Regions from separate parts of the Ralstonia flaminis genome, predicted to be linked through region 1. Evidence: predicted binding sites of a transcription regulator. Region 1 holds the regulator's gene; each other region holds the start of a gene.
The links. Region 1 encodes FNR, which switches genes on or off when oxygen is low (the NO sensors DNR and NnrR bind a similar motif). Its sites were predicted from a motif close to TTGATNNNNATCAA; they were not measured.

Region 1 (3,209 bases):
GTGCGTTGAGCATCTCCGGCAGCCATGCGGCGCATACGAGCCCCCACATGCCAAAGGCGGCAATGGCGGCGCCCGCCGCGCCACGCGCCCACTTCTGGCGAGACAGCCCCCGCAACCAGCCTGCCACCCCGGACATCATCAGCAGATTCGGCAACGTGCCCAGACCAAACGCCAGCATCACAACCGCCCCAGATGCCGCGTTGCCCGCCAACAACGCAACCGCCAGTGCCCCGTAAACCATGCCGCACGGTACCAGCCCCCATGCCAAACCCGTGACATAGCGCCGCACCAATGGCGGGCTGTGATGCAGGCTTCCACCCAGTTGTGCCCCCATTTTCGACAGCACGCCGGCAAGGTGGCCAAGCACACGTTCCACCCAAGGATTGCGCCATGTATCACCCGTGGTGCGCACAACCAGAAGTAGGCCGTAAGCGAGCAGCAAAGCGCTGGCGAATGCGAACAATCCGCGTTGAATCGGCAGCCACTGCTGGCGCCAAACCGTGGCACCGAGCGCCCCCATGATGGCCCCCAACGCCGCGTACATACTGATGCGCCCAGCGTGCATGACCACTTGCTCGAACGCCAGCCGGCGACGCGAAACGATCCGCACCGGCACCTGCCCGCGCTCAGCGGCCAACGCGATGCCGCTGCACATCGCCAGGCAATGGACACCACCGAGCAATGCGATCAGAAAAACGCTCACGAGCGCGGCAACATTCATCTTTTTGACGCTCTTTTGATATGGGCCAAAGTTATTGATTTGCTGACAGGAATTCCGTGCATTTCGCGCAATTCACGTTATCGGAACAATCCGATATCAGCATGGTCGCCGTTATAATAGGCCGCGGTTGCATCACAAGAATTTCTCATTTCACTTACTCGAAATTCACTCGCCCCCTGTGCTCACACGAATCGCACTCACCGACCAAGCTTCACGTTGTTCCACTTGCGTACTCGGCCAGATCTGTCTGCCAGTGGGCATGAATTCGGAAGACGTGCGCAAGATGGATGAGTTGGTTGCCGAGCGCATCCGCATCAAAAAAGGCCAGACGCTCTACGCCCTCGGTGAACCGCTCGAAGCCGTGTACGGCATCCGCTTCGGCACGCTCAAGACGCATCTCACGCTGGAAGACGGTCGCCACCAAATCACCGGCTTCCACCTGCCCGGCGAGATCGTCGGGCTCGATGGCATTGGCGACATGTGCCACGTGTCGGATGCCACCGCGCTGGAAGACACCGAAGTCTGCGTGGTGCGTTACGACCAACTGCAGCAGCTCTCGCGCCGGCTGCCCTCTCTGCAGCACCAGTTCTTGCGCATCATGAGCAAGGAGATCTCGCAGGATCACCAGATGCTGCTGACGCTCGGCTCGATGCGCGCCGAAGAACGCCTTGCTGCTTTCCTGCTGAACCTGTCCAAGCGCTCAGCCCAGCGTGGTTATTCGTCAACCGAGTTCGTGCTGCGCATGAGCCGCGAAGAACTGGGCAGCTATCTGGGCCTGAAGCTCGAAACCGTAAGCCGCCTGTTCTCACGCTTTGCTGAGGCCGGTCTCATCCAGATCCGCCAGCGCCACGTCAAGCTGATCGACATGGCTGGCCTGCGCCAAGTGATGAGCGGCCAAGCCAACTAGGCCGCCCCCTTGCAGGACATCCGCTCACACGAGCGGATGCTCATGCGCCTCCAGCTTGCCGATGCCCGGCGACACATACAGTGTGAGCGCACTGGACAATCCGCACAGCAACCAGAACACGAAGAACGACACCGTGTAAACCGCCTCGGCCGACACGGCGATCTGCTCTCCGAAGAAGCGCAGATCCGCCGGGTCAACCACCGCAAACACGACCAGCTCGGCCAGCGCCGCAGATAGAAACGCGGGCCAGAGAATCCACATCAGCAGGCGGCGTTTCATCGGACCTCCCCGTGGGCGGCATGGGCCGGCACGGAGACGGGCTTCTCGACGACCAGGCCGCGCCGTACGACGTTGTCATGAATGACGGGATCCGGATGCGACACGGCCAACCAGATGGTGACGCCGCACCCGATCATGGCGACGAAGGGGCCGGCCATCAGCAGCCACGGCCAAGGCTCGCGCCACCATGGCCGGGCCGGAGCGGAAGATTGCATTGCCTGCATCTGTGTCTCCTGTTCTAAAAACCGCGTCAGCGCGGCACGATGAAACTCGATGGCTCACGCAGCACAAGGCTGTCGCTGCCGCTGTCTGCCTGGATCACAAAACGGATCTTGTGCGAGCCGGCAGTCAGGTCATCCGCCGGACGACGCACGCGGATCGGCAAAAGGCGGTTGGCTGCAGGTGCCAGTTCAAGCGTGGTCGATTCACCGCGGCCACCCTGCACCTCCAGCTGTGGCAGTCCTTCAGCCGTGATGGTCACGCGCACGGGTTGCTCCGAGGCATTCATCAACTGCAGTCGATAGACGTTCTCGATCTTGCCGCCGTCCACCTCACGCGCCAGCGCACCACGATCGCGAATCACGTCCACCTTGAGCGGCTGGCGCATCGTCAGCGCAACGATGAAGCCCGTGATGAGCACCAGCATGATGCCGGCATAGATCAGCACACGCGGGCGTAGCAGATGGCGCCGTGCCTCCTTCGGGGTGAGCCGGTCGTGCATCGCACGCTCGGACGTGTAGCGGATCAGGCCCTGCGGGTAACGCATCTTGTCCATCACCTGATCGCATGCATCAATGCAGGCGCCGCAGCCAATGCACTCGTACTGCAGGCCCTGGCGAATGTCGATGCCGGTCGGGCACACCTGCACGCAAATGCTGCAGTCCACGCACGAACCGAGCCCTTGCGCCGCGAAGTCTGCGCTGCGCGAACGGCTACCGCGCGGCTCGCCGCGTTGCGTGTCGTAGGTGACGACGTAGGTATCGGGGTCGACCATCACGCTCTGGAAGCGGGCGTACGGGCACATGTAGAGGCACACCTGCTCACGCAGGAAACCGGCGTTGCCCCAGGTGGCGAACGCGTAGAACAACATCCAGAAGGTTTGCCACGGCCCGAGCGACAGCGTCCAAGTCTCCATGCCGAGATGGCGGATTGGCGTGAAGAAGCCGACGAAGGTGAAGCCCGTCCACAACGCGATCACCACCCAGGCCGAATGCTTGGCCAACTTGAGGCGCAGCTTGCGCAGGCTCCAGCGCTCACCGTCGAGGCGGATGCGAGCGAAGCGGTCGCCTTCGATATGCCGCT
Region 2 (3,209 bases), on a different contig from region 1:
CGTGAGCATCACGCCACGTCTGGATACGGCGCGCCGTCTGGCAATCACCTGGGGCGTGCACAGCACCGTAAGCGCCGACGTGCACAGCGTGGATGAAATGGTGGATGCGGCCTGCCGTGCTGCCGCCCGCGAGGGCTTTGCCGTGTCGGGCGACCAGATCGCCATCACGGCGGGCATGCCGTTTGGTCAGGCAGGTTCGACCAACCTGCTGCGTCTGGCCGAAGTCTGGCCGCAGACCGTCGCGACGGCACAAACGGAAACGACTGCGCAGGAACCAGTAACGGCTTAAGGTCGATCAGACCACCTTGGAGTAGCGCGGAACGAAGGCGACGGGCTTGCCCTCCGCCTCGACCGCGCGCTCGGTGCCAACGGCGCGCAGATGCGCGTCGAACACCATGGCGATGCGCCGCACCAGCAGCCGCCCTTGCGGCGTGATGAGGATGCGCTCGTCACCCACCTTCACCAGGCCCGCCTCTTCCAGCGGCGCCAACGCCTCCAGTTCTTCGGCAAAGGTCCCCTTGAAGTCCAACCCGTGCGTGGCGCCGAACGCGCGCATGTCCAACTCGAACCCGCACATCAGTTCACCAATCAGCGCACGCCGCACGTGGTCGTCCGGCGAGAGCGACAGGCCGCGCAGCACCGGCAGCTCGTTGGCGTCGATGCGCGCGTAGTACGCGTCGAGATCCTTTTCGTTCTGCGCATACACGTCGCCCACGCGGCTGATGGCGGACACGCCAAAGGCCAGCAGATCGCAATCGGCATGCGTGGAATAGCCCTGGAAATTGCGCTGCAGCCGCCCTTCGCGCTGCGCAATCGCCAAGGCATCGTCCGGCCGCGCGAAGTGGTCCATGCCGATGTAGACATAGCCCGCGTCCACCAGGCGCTCCACCGTCATGGCCAGCAGGTCGAGCTTCTCGTCGGCCGTCGGTAGCGCAAGGAGGTTGATGCGGCGCTGCGGCTTGAACAGGTGCGGCAGATGCGCGTAGCTGTAGACAGACAGCCGATCCGGCGCCATCTCCAGCACGCGGTCCAGTGTCGCGTTGAACGTCTCGGTACGTTGATGCGGCAGGCCGTAGATCAGATCGAAGCTGATCGATTCAAAGCCGAGGCGGCGCGCGCTGTCCACTACGCGGCGCGTGTCTTCCACGTGCTGGATGCGATGGATGGCCCGCTGCACATCCGGGTCGAAATCTTGAATACCGAGGCTGGCGCGGTTGAAGCCGAGATCAGCGAGCACCGCCAGCGTGGCGTCGTCTGCGTGCCGTGGGTCGAGTTCGACGGAGATTTCCGCGTCAGGCGCCAGATCGAAATGCGCACGCGTGGCGGCCATCACGGCGCGCATCTCATCGTGCGTGAGGAAGGTCGGCGTGCCGCCACCCCAGTGCAGTTGCTTCACGCGGCGCAGTGGGCCGATGTGCTCGGCCACGAGCGCCATCTCCTGTGCCAGGGCGCGGATGTAGCGCGCACTGCGCGAGTGGTCTTTGGTGATGACCTTGTTGCAACCGCAGTAGTAGCAGAGGTTCGCGCAGAACGGCAGGTGCATGTACAGCGACAGCGGCGCATGCAGCGCCGGCGCAATCGCGGCCCGTCGGTGCAGTGCGTCGAGGTACGCCGCGTTGCTGAAGCCGTTGTGGAAGCGGTCCGCTGTCGGGTACGACGTATAGCGCGGACCATGCGTGTCGAAACGCTGCGCCAGCGCCCGCACCTGCGGGGCAGACCAGCGGAAGGCGGTGTCATTGGCAGCCGCATCCTGGGCGGCCGGTTGAGCAAAGGGGAACATGGGGCGGTGGGGTGCGAGGGCGACGGTTGATGCTATTCCTGCACTCCCGGCAGCGCGTTGATATGTGTCAACGTCGGTCAATGCGGGTTCAAACGCGCCGATCCCTCCATCGGGAGGGGCGTAACTTCACTGATCTGTCACGTTCAGCCGCCTAACATCGACGATTGGTGCGCACCTGCCTGCCAGGCCGGTCATAACAAGAGCAACGCGCCGTCGATTCGTCTTTGGGGGAAGCATGATGTGGCAGACACTGGCACGCCGCTGTGCGTGCGTATTCGCCTGCGCAACCGCCGTTGTGACGCTGACGGCGCATGCGCAAGGCAATTCCACGCTTGTCGTCGGGCAGTTGGTTGAGCGCGGTGGCGCCCAGGCCGACTACGCGCGCGACTTCATGGCTGGCGCCAAGGTCGCGTTTGATGCGGCCAACCTGAGCGGTGGTATCAAGGGCCGGCGCATCAGCCTGATCCGCCGCGAAGTCGAACAGGCCGAAGCCGTGCAGCAAGCCGTCGACATGATCGAGCGCGATCGCGTGGAAGTGCTCTTCGGCGTGAGCGAACGCCTGTTGCCCGGGCTGAGCGCTTCTCCGGAGATCGCGCGGCGCAATGTGCCGCTGCTGGCGCCGCTCTCGGGTGCCACATCCGCCTCTGACAACGTCTGGTTCATTCGCCCCGACTACGACCGCGAGATCATCGCCGCCCACAACCGCCTGCGCCAGTTCGGCATGCGGCGCATTGCACTGGTCACCACCGCGGGGTTCGATCCGCAACTCGGCGCGCGCCTGCGCAACACGCTCGCCGGCGCGACGTCCGCGAAAGGTGAGGCAGCGGAAGCGCTCGACCTCTACACGCTCACGGGTGATCCGGGTGAACTGGCCGCGCGCATCGCCCCGACCAAACCGACCGCCATCATCGTCGCCGGCGATACCCTCGCCTATGCCAGTGTCGGTCGCGCGCTGGCGCAGCACGGGTGGTATGGCTTCCTGGTCGGGCTCTCGTCGGTCAACCCGCAGGTGGCACGCGAGATTCTCGGCACCGGCTACAGCGGCGGCATGCTGCTCGCGCAAACCGTACCCAACCCCGCTGTCGGCAACACGAGAATCACGCGCGAACATATCGCACGCATGAAGCAGTTTCTGGATGAGCCGCCGTCTGGGGCCACATTGTCAGGTTATATCGCCGCGACGTATCTGATTCAGGCGATGAATGCAGTGGGCGGGAAGGTGGCGGGTGCTGAACTGCGGCGCGCGTTGCAGACGCGGGTGGATGTGGGGGGATTTACCTTGGATTTCACTCGGGGGAATCGGGGGAGTGAGTTTGTGGATTTGAACTACATCCAGGGGGCGGGGAATTGATTGAGGCGCTTGGTGGTCAGCCCCCTTTCGGCCCCTGGCTGGAGATGAATAGGGGGTGGGCCGCCTCCGGTTCAAGTC
Region 3 (3,209 bases), on a different contig from region 1:
GTGGGAGCAGATTCCAGAAGGTAGGCTCGCGGCAGCAGACCAAACCGTTGTCAGCTTGATGAATGGCATCTTGCGTCAATATGGCAAGTCGCCTCTTACTCGTGCCCACGACTTGTTCGCTGGCACGAAACGCCTGATGACAACGTTCGCAGAGCTTGATCACTATGGCGCTCGCGTGGAGGAACGTTATATCGGCCCGGTCGCTGCAATGCCAAAAGCGCCCTCGGTTGTTTGGCCTGCGGCAGAGGGCAAGCGCATCTTTGCCTATTTGCGCCCCTCGACGCCGGGGCTTGAGCATTTACTGGCGGCACTCAAGGAGCAATCGGCTAACGCCCTCTGCGTCATTCCAGGTGTCTCACCAGCAACCGCAGACGCTTTCCGGGGACAGGGTTTTACGATCCTGAATCACCCTGTTTCGTTGCAGGTCCTCTTGCCCACAGCGGACTTGGTGATCGCTTCGGGTGCCGGCACCGTGTCAGATGCATTGCTGGCTGGCGTCCCGTTACTCATGACCCCACAGTTTGTTGAACAAGCCCTGCTTGCTCGACGCGTTGAGGCATTCGGGGCCGGCGTGCACTGGGCACCACCACGCACCGCTGAAAGCGCCCACGCAATTGTTGGGAGGGCGCTATCTACTGAATCACTCCGAGTGCACGCCCAATGCTTTGCGTCGAAGTACCAAAGCTGCTCAATGGAGAAGGCGGTAGCGGAAATTGCCAGCGCAATATTGACCGCCGCCACGAACCCACATCAGGGGCAGCCAGCCCAAAGATTTGCATAGAAGGGAAAGCACGACGGTTCGTCACGTTCGCTCCTCACTGCTCTAGCTATCTTCGCTATTTTTTCTAACAAACTTCGCTATTTCTTTGGGCGAACACGCCCTTTTTTCTAGTTTTCTTCGCTACACCGACAATATGACCTTCGCTGCCGACATAGCGAAGTCGGCTGCATGCTGTCGAAGCGACTCCGCAACCCGGATTCGCCTGGCCCCTTGCCTGCGGCTGTTCTACCGGCAACGCCCAGACCGGATGCATTCCGCGCCGCCCAAGTTGGGAGTCCCCCCAGGGGACACCGCTTTTTGGGCCCGTACATACCGCGGTGGCCAGAACGCTCACAACAGTAGCGAACGCGGGGAAGCTACGCCCGCTTGCCGGATTTGGGAGCGCGCTTCGATCCACCTGCGGGTCTGCTAACAGTGGCGACCGGGTATCTAACCGACGCCGTGGGGCTCGCATCAAGTGCGACGCTGTTCGCGCTGGTGCTGGCGATCGTCGCGTTGAGCGGGGGAACCTGGGCTGTGCCACCGGCTCCCTACCTTGCACGGGGCGCGACTGGGATCACAGCCGCAATCCATTGCAATCAACTTCGCTGGTGACGAGCCGAGAGCGGACCGTATTGCACTTGCCTTCGCTCTGTCGACATCCGCCTGGCATCTTCTCCAGAATTGGAGAGGGTCAGGCTGGAGAGTCCGGCGTGGTTAGCGGTTGACAAACTGACGCGCAAAGCGCGCAGGTGCGATGTCAGGCAACGCCCATGTGGCCGGCAGTGACCGTCATCGAAACCGACGGGCTCCTACCTTGGCGCAATTTGACGCCGACGCAAACGTGCAACTCACCACGTGAGACACGGTAGCCGAAACAATCTGCAAAAACGCTGCCGCTCGATCTGGCTTCACCCGCCTTGATCCATATCAGCCAGCTTCGTCATCAGATTGACAACATCAACTCAAACGCCTTCCATGTTTGAGCGTGCAGGTGAAAACCAAAAAAAGCGGAGGAGCACCATGCAACGACCCATTGCGGCGCTCAATGCGCTTGTCTGGTTGCTGCTTGCCGGCCTCATAGCGTGGTCAGACGGAGCAAGCGCGGTACCCGCCTTCGCACGACAAACCGGTATGGCCTGTATGGCCTGCCACGTCAGCTTTCCCGAACTCACTCCGTTTGGCCGTTTCTTCAAGATGACCGGCTACACGTTGTCCAACTACAGCACGATCCCGGTCTCGGGCATGGTGCAGATCTCGCGCACCAACACGCGAACGATTGATCAGGACAACTTCGATTTCGTCCGCAACGGAGACACTGTCCCACAGCAGGCTAGCCTCTTCTATGCCGGGCGCATCGCCGGTCCGGTCGGCGCCTTCGCGCAGTGGACGTACGACGGCATCGCCCACCACAGCGCGCTAGACAACACTGACATCCGCGCCGCGTGGCACCTGACGCGCGAGGACGTCGATTTCATCTACGGCATCACGGTCAACAACAACCCGACCGTCTCCGATGTCTGGAACAGCAGCCCGGCGTTTGGGTATCCGTATGCGGCGCCCAACATTGGCGTGCCACCGCTGGCCGGTACGCTGGTCGATGGCGGCCTGGCCCAGCAGGTTGTGGGCGCGAGCGCGTATGCGTTCTGGCAACGCCATGTCTATGCAGAATTCGGTGCCTACCGCACTGCCGACCAGGCGTTCTCGATCTTCCGCGCTGGGCAAGACACGGCCACCCCAGGCGGCGTGGCCAGACTGAGCGGCGCCAATCCGTATTGGCGCGTTGCCTACAACCAGGAGTGGGGGTCGCATTCGATCATGTTCGGCACCTTCGGACTGCTGGCCAAACGGTATCCGGACAACACGATGCCAGGCACGCCGACCGACCGCTTTCAGGACTACGCACTCGACGCTCAGTATCAATACCTGACCATGACACACGCGTTCACCGCGCAGGTGGCTTGGATCTACGAACATCAAGACTGGCGCGCCAGCTTCCCAAGCGGCGGCATCGGCGCAGGCCCGACGCCCGCCAACCCGACTGATCATCTGAACACGTTCAAGGCCAAGGCGTCGTATTACTACCAGCGCGAGTACGGCGCCACCCTGGCCTACTTCTCAACCACAGGCAATGCAGACCCCGGCCTCTACGCCCCCGCGCCCGTAACAGGCAGTGCCAACGGCCGCCCCGATACGCAAGGCGTGATCTTTGAACTCAACTACCTACCGCATCCGCAGATCAAGCTGGCATTGCAGTACACGTGGTACCTCAAGTTCAACGGTGCCCACACCAACTACGACGGCAATGGCAGAAATGCGATCGACAACAACACGATCTATCTGCTTGGCTGGTTCATGTTCTAGCCGCCACACGGGCACGACCAAGTGAGGGGAGGCGCGAGATGAAGAGACACCGAAAACCCTGGTGGACTTGGCTTGCGGGCCTGGT
Region 4 (3,209 bases), on a different contig from region 1:
CGGCGGCAGGTTCACGCCCTGCTTGGCCATCTCTTCACGATAGAACTGGTCGGGAATCTGCAGCAGGATGCCCGCGCCATCGCCCATCAGCGGGTCGGCACCAACAGCGCCCCGGTGATCGAGGTTGTGCAGGATGCGCAAACCCTGCTGGACGATCTCGTGGCTCTTCTTGCCCTTGATGTGTGCGACGAAGCCGACGCCGCAAGCGTCGTGTTCATTGGTCGGGTCGTACAGACCCTGGGCCGACGGCGCCGACGGCGTGATGGGGAAAGAATGTTGTTCCACGGCGATCTTCCGATGTTGTGGGCACAGCACGCCGCGAAATCCACACCTTGACCCTCGCATGGGTGCAGGGCGTAGACAAATAACCTATGGCGCGCCGCACCATGAATGCGGGGTGGATCGAATATAAAAGAGCGATTCGTATCAGGCAAAAGTTTTTAAATAGGGTCGGAGTAAATTAATAAATGCACGCTGTCGGTGCGGGTTTATAAATGGGGACAGATTAATTTGGTGCGGAATGACACACCTGAAGATGACAGCCTCCGCGTTCAATCACGCTACTGGTGCGGCGTCCCCCGTCCCCACTTCTACGGTTTTACGTGGCGGACGCCCTTTGGGCAGCGGCGCAACACGGCGACCACCTGAACGCGCCAGTGTGGCCAGGAAAGCCTCGCCGCCCAGCGGCCAACCGCTATGCACGTGCTGCCGGATCTGCATGAGCTGATCAGAGCCGAGCCCCTCGTGCCAGAGTGTCCGATAGCGTGATTGGCGCTCGAAAGGCGTATTACCAAGACGCCAGTAACAGTAGTGATCGCTTACCCACGGAATCGACTGAATGCCGACATGATGGCGATAGGTGCTCCATCGATCCTCTTCCGGTGAGGTGACAAGCCCCCCGCGCACGGCGTTGGATTCAACGTACAGCAGCATCGGCAAGACCCATTCGGCCGGGTCGAGCACGGTCGAGCGAAAGCGCCCTTCCCACAGCGTGCCGCTCCGATCTGCCGCCCCATTGAAGTAGCGCGTATAGCGTCGCCCGACCGCTTGCAACGTGCGAGACAGGCTATCTGCCACCTTGGGCGTGCCCACCAGGTGCACGTGATTGGGCATCAGCGAGAAGGCATGAATGGCGAAATCATGCTCGCGCGCGGCCATGCGCAGCGTGTCGAGGTAGAACGCGTAGTCCTCGTCCGTGCGAAAGACGGCCTGGCGATTGTTGCCGCGCTGCAACACGTGCACGGGAACATCAATGGGGCTGAGGCGAGGCAGGCGTGCCATGGCGAAAAACGGGCGTAGAAAGCGCACATCCTAGCGCGACAGCGCCGAATCTGTCCCCATTTTTTCAATGAGCAAACGGTTGCGCTTGAGCTGTCGCCCGAGCGCAACGAGAATTGCCCACATTCGCGGCTGGATTTGCCCGATATCAAACCGCAAGGCGTGAGAGCGCCCGCCCGCTCTTCAAATTGATCCCGCGCAAATCGATCGACCTGCATTGCCGCGAGACTGGCTCCCGTCACATTCACAAGACGATATCGAGAGGGAGCGTTTCATGGCCTTTGCACGCCTCGCCACTGCTGCGGCAATCACCGGTGCCCTTGCTGGCATCTTCAGCCCGACCGCCTTTGCGCAGAGCACCGATCTGGCGCCGGCCACCGGCAACTGGATGGTGCGCCTGCGCGCCGTCAACCTGACGGCCGCCAACAAATCCGATCCGGTCGGCGCGTTGGCCATTCCGTCCGACGCCATCCAGATCAACAACAAGGCATTCCCTGAACTGGACGTTTCGTACTTCTTTACGCCACACATCGCGGCCGAGCTGATCCTGACCTATCCGCAACAACAAGACGTGACGGTCATGCAGAGCGCGCTGGGCGGCCCGACCAAGATCGGCGACTTCCGCCACCTGCCGCCGATCCTGACGCTGCAATACCACTTCACGCCGGAATCACGTTTCAAGCCGTACGTGGGCGCCGGCATCAACTACACGCGCATCTCGAACGTGAACCTGCAGGTGCCGGGTGTCGGCCAGCTGGACCTCAGCAAAAACAGCTTCGGCCCCGCGCTGCAAGTCGGCTTCGATTACCGCCTGACCGATCGCGTGTACTTCAACATGGACCTGAAGAAGACCTGGATCAGCGCCGACGTGAAGATGGCCGGCCAGACCATCAGCAAGGTCAAGGTCGACCCGTGGCTGCTGGGTATCGGCCTGGGCTACCGCTTTTAACTTTTAGGGAGACGATCAGCGAACAGACCTTCTTCTGATCGACTTTTCCGACGTGCCGCAGGGGTCGTCGACGGCGGGGGCGCTCGTCGACGGTGGTTGGCACGTTCGGCCCGGCATGCGTTGGGGCGGCCGGGCATTTTTTTTGCGCTTACTTTTTAAGCAATGCCGGATCGAACTTCGTAACGACACGCCCTTCGAGCGGCTGGCGCTGGCGGAAGTTATCGGCATAGAAACTGCGTAGTGCGTCGAGTTGTTCGGGCGATGCCGTGATCGGCTGCTTGAGCACATACCACTCAACGTTTTCCGTCAGCGGCGGCGTGGTCAGCGAACCAAGGTAGTGGTAGTAGACGTCGCTGTGCGGCAGCAGCTTGCCCGGGATGACCACATCGGGCACCTCGTGCGCCTCACCCTTGCGTGCGGCCTTGAGCACGGCATCCAGCACCGGATTGGCTTCGCCCGGCACCAGCATCACACCAACCACTGCCATGCGGCCATCCTTGGCCGTATGCACCAAATGGACTTCGGCCGGATACCAACGCCCGTCGATGGTGTGCTCGCTGTGTACGTGGAAGTGGAACTGGCGCAGCGTGAAATGCCGGCCGCGGATCTTCACGTCGCCACCAGGCACATTCACCTGCAGCGCGTGGCCCGTGTCGACCACCGTCGCCTTGACTTCGCCATACTGCGACCGGATGACGTCCGGCTCGTCGTCATCGGCGGCAATCGTATCCGCCGTGCGAATGTCGATGGGCGATTGAAACGCATCGTGCACCGCGTGCCATTCGGCTTGGTGCTGGTAATCGAAATGATCCGCCGGGCTGGCAGCGTGTGCGCCGAACGCCGAGGCGGCCAGCAATGCAAAAATAAGACGTGACATCAATTCACCTGACGATGGAAACAGGAGCATCGTAGGCGCCACACTTAGTCACGTCATTCAGAATGGTCCGATATCCTTTCAGACCGCATCAACGGCAAAGATACG

Region 2: a site for FNR is predicted at 1,838-1,851, ahead of hemN (oxygen-independent coproporphyrinogen III oxidase). Genes of this name have one in related genera too.
Region 3: a site for FNR is predicted at 1,681-1,694, ahead of R2N11_RS14895 (cytochrome C). Genes of this name have one in related genera too.
Region 4: a site for FNR is predicted at 1,417-1,430, ahead of R2N11_RS21765 (OmpW/AlkL family protein). Genes of this name have one in related genera too.

Annotation. Positions count from the first base shown of each region.
Region 1 covers NZ_CATZLL010000004.1:274,939-278,147, forward strand. The annotation lists gene R2N11_RS08160 (sulfite exporter TauE/SafE family protein) at 1-721, opposite strand, end outside; gene fnr (fumarate/nitrate reduction transcriptional regulator Fnr) at 900-1,628, shown strand; gene R2N11_RS08170 (hypothetical protein) at 1,653-1,907, opposite strand; gene R2N11_RS08175 (FixH family protein) at 1,904-2,131, opposite strand; gene ccoG (cytochrome c oxidase accessory protein CcoG) at 2,158-3,209, opposite strand, start outside.
Region 2 covers NZ_CATZLL010000005.1:207,672-210,880, reverse strand. The annotation lists gene pyk (pyruvate kinase) at 1-289, shown strand, start outside; gene hemN (oxygen-independent coproporphyrinogen III oxidase) at 296-1,780, opposite strand; gene R2N11_RS09775 (ABC transporter substrate-binding protein) at 2,019-3,131, shown strand; gene R2N11_RS09770 (UvrD-helicase domain-containing protein) at 3,203-3,209, opposite strand, start outside.
Region 3 covers NZ_CATZLL010000009.1:25,881-29,089, forward strand. The annotation lists gene R2N11_RS14890 (glycosyltransferase) at 1-781, shown strand, start outside; gene R2N11_RS14895 (cytochrome C) at 1,784-3,124, shown strand; gene R2N11_RS14900 (c-type cytochrome) at 3,163-3,209, shown strand, end outside.
Region 4 covers NZ_CATZLL010000016.1:99,283-102,491, forward strand. The annotation lists gene R2N11_RS21755 (glutamate synthase-related protein) at 1-285, opposite strand, end outside; gene R2N11_RS21760 (transposase) at 556-1,281, opposite strand; gene R2N11_RS21765 (OmpW/AlkL family protein) at 1,553-2,227, shown strand; gene R2N11_RS21770 (carbonic anhydrase) at 2,376-3,104, opposite strand; gene R2N11_RS21775 (deoxyguanosinetriphosphate triphosphohydrolase) at 3,183-3,209, opposite strand, start outside.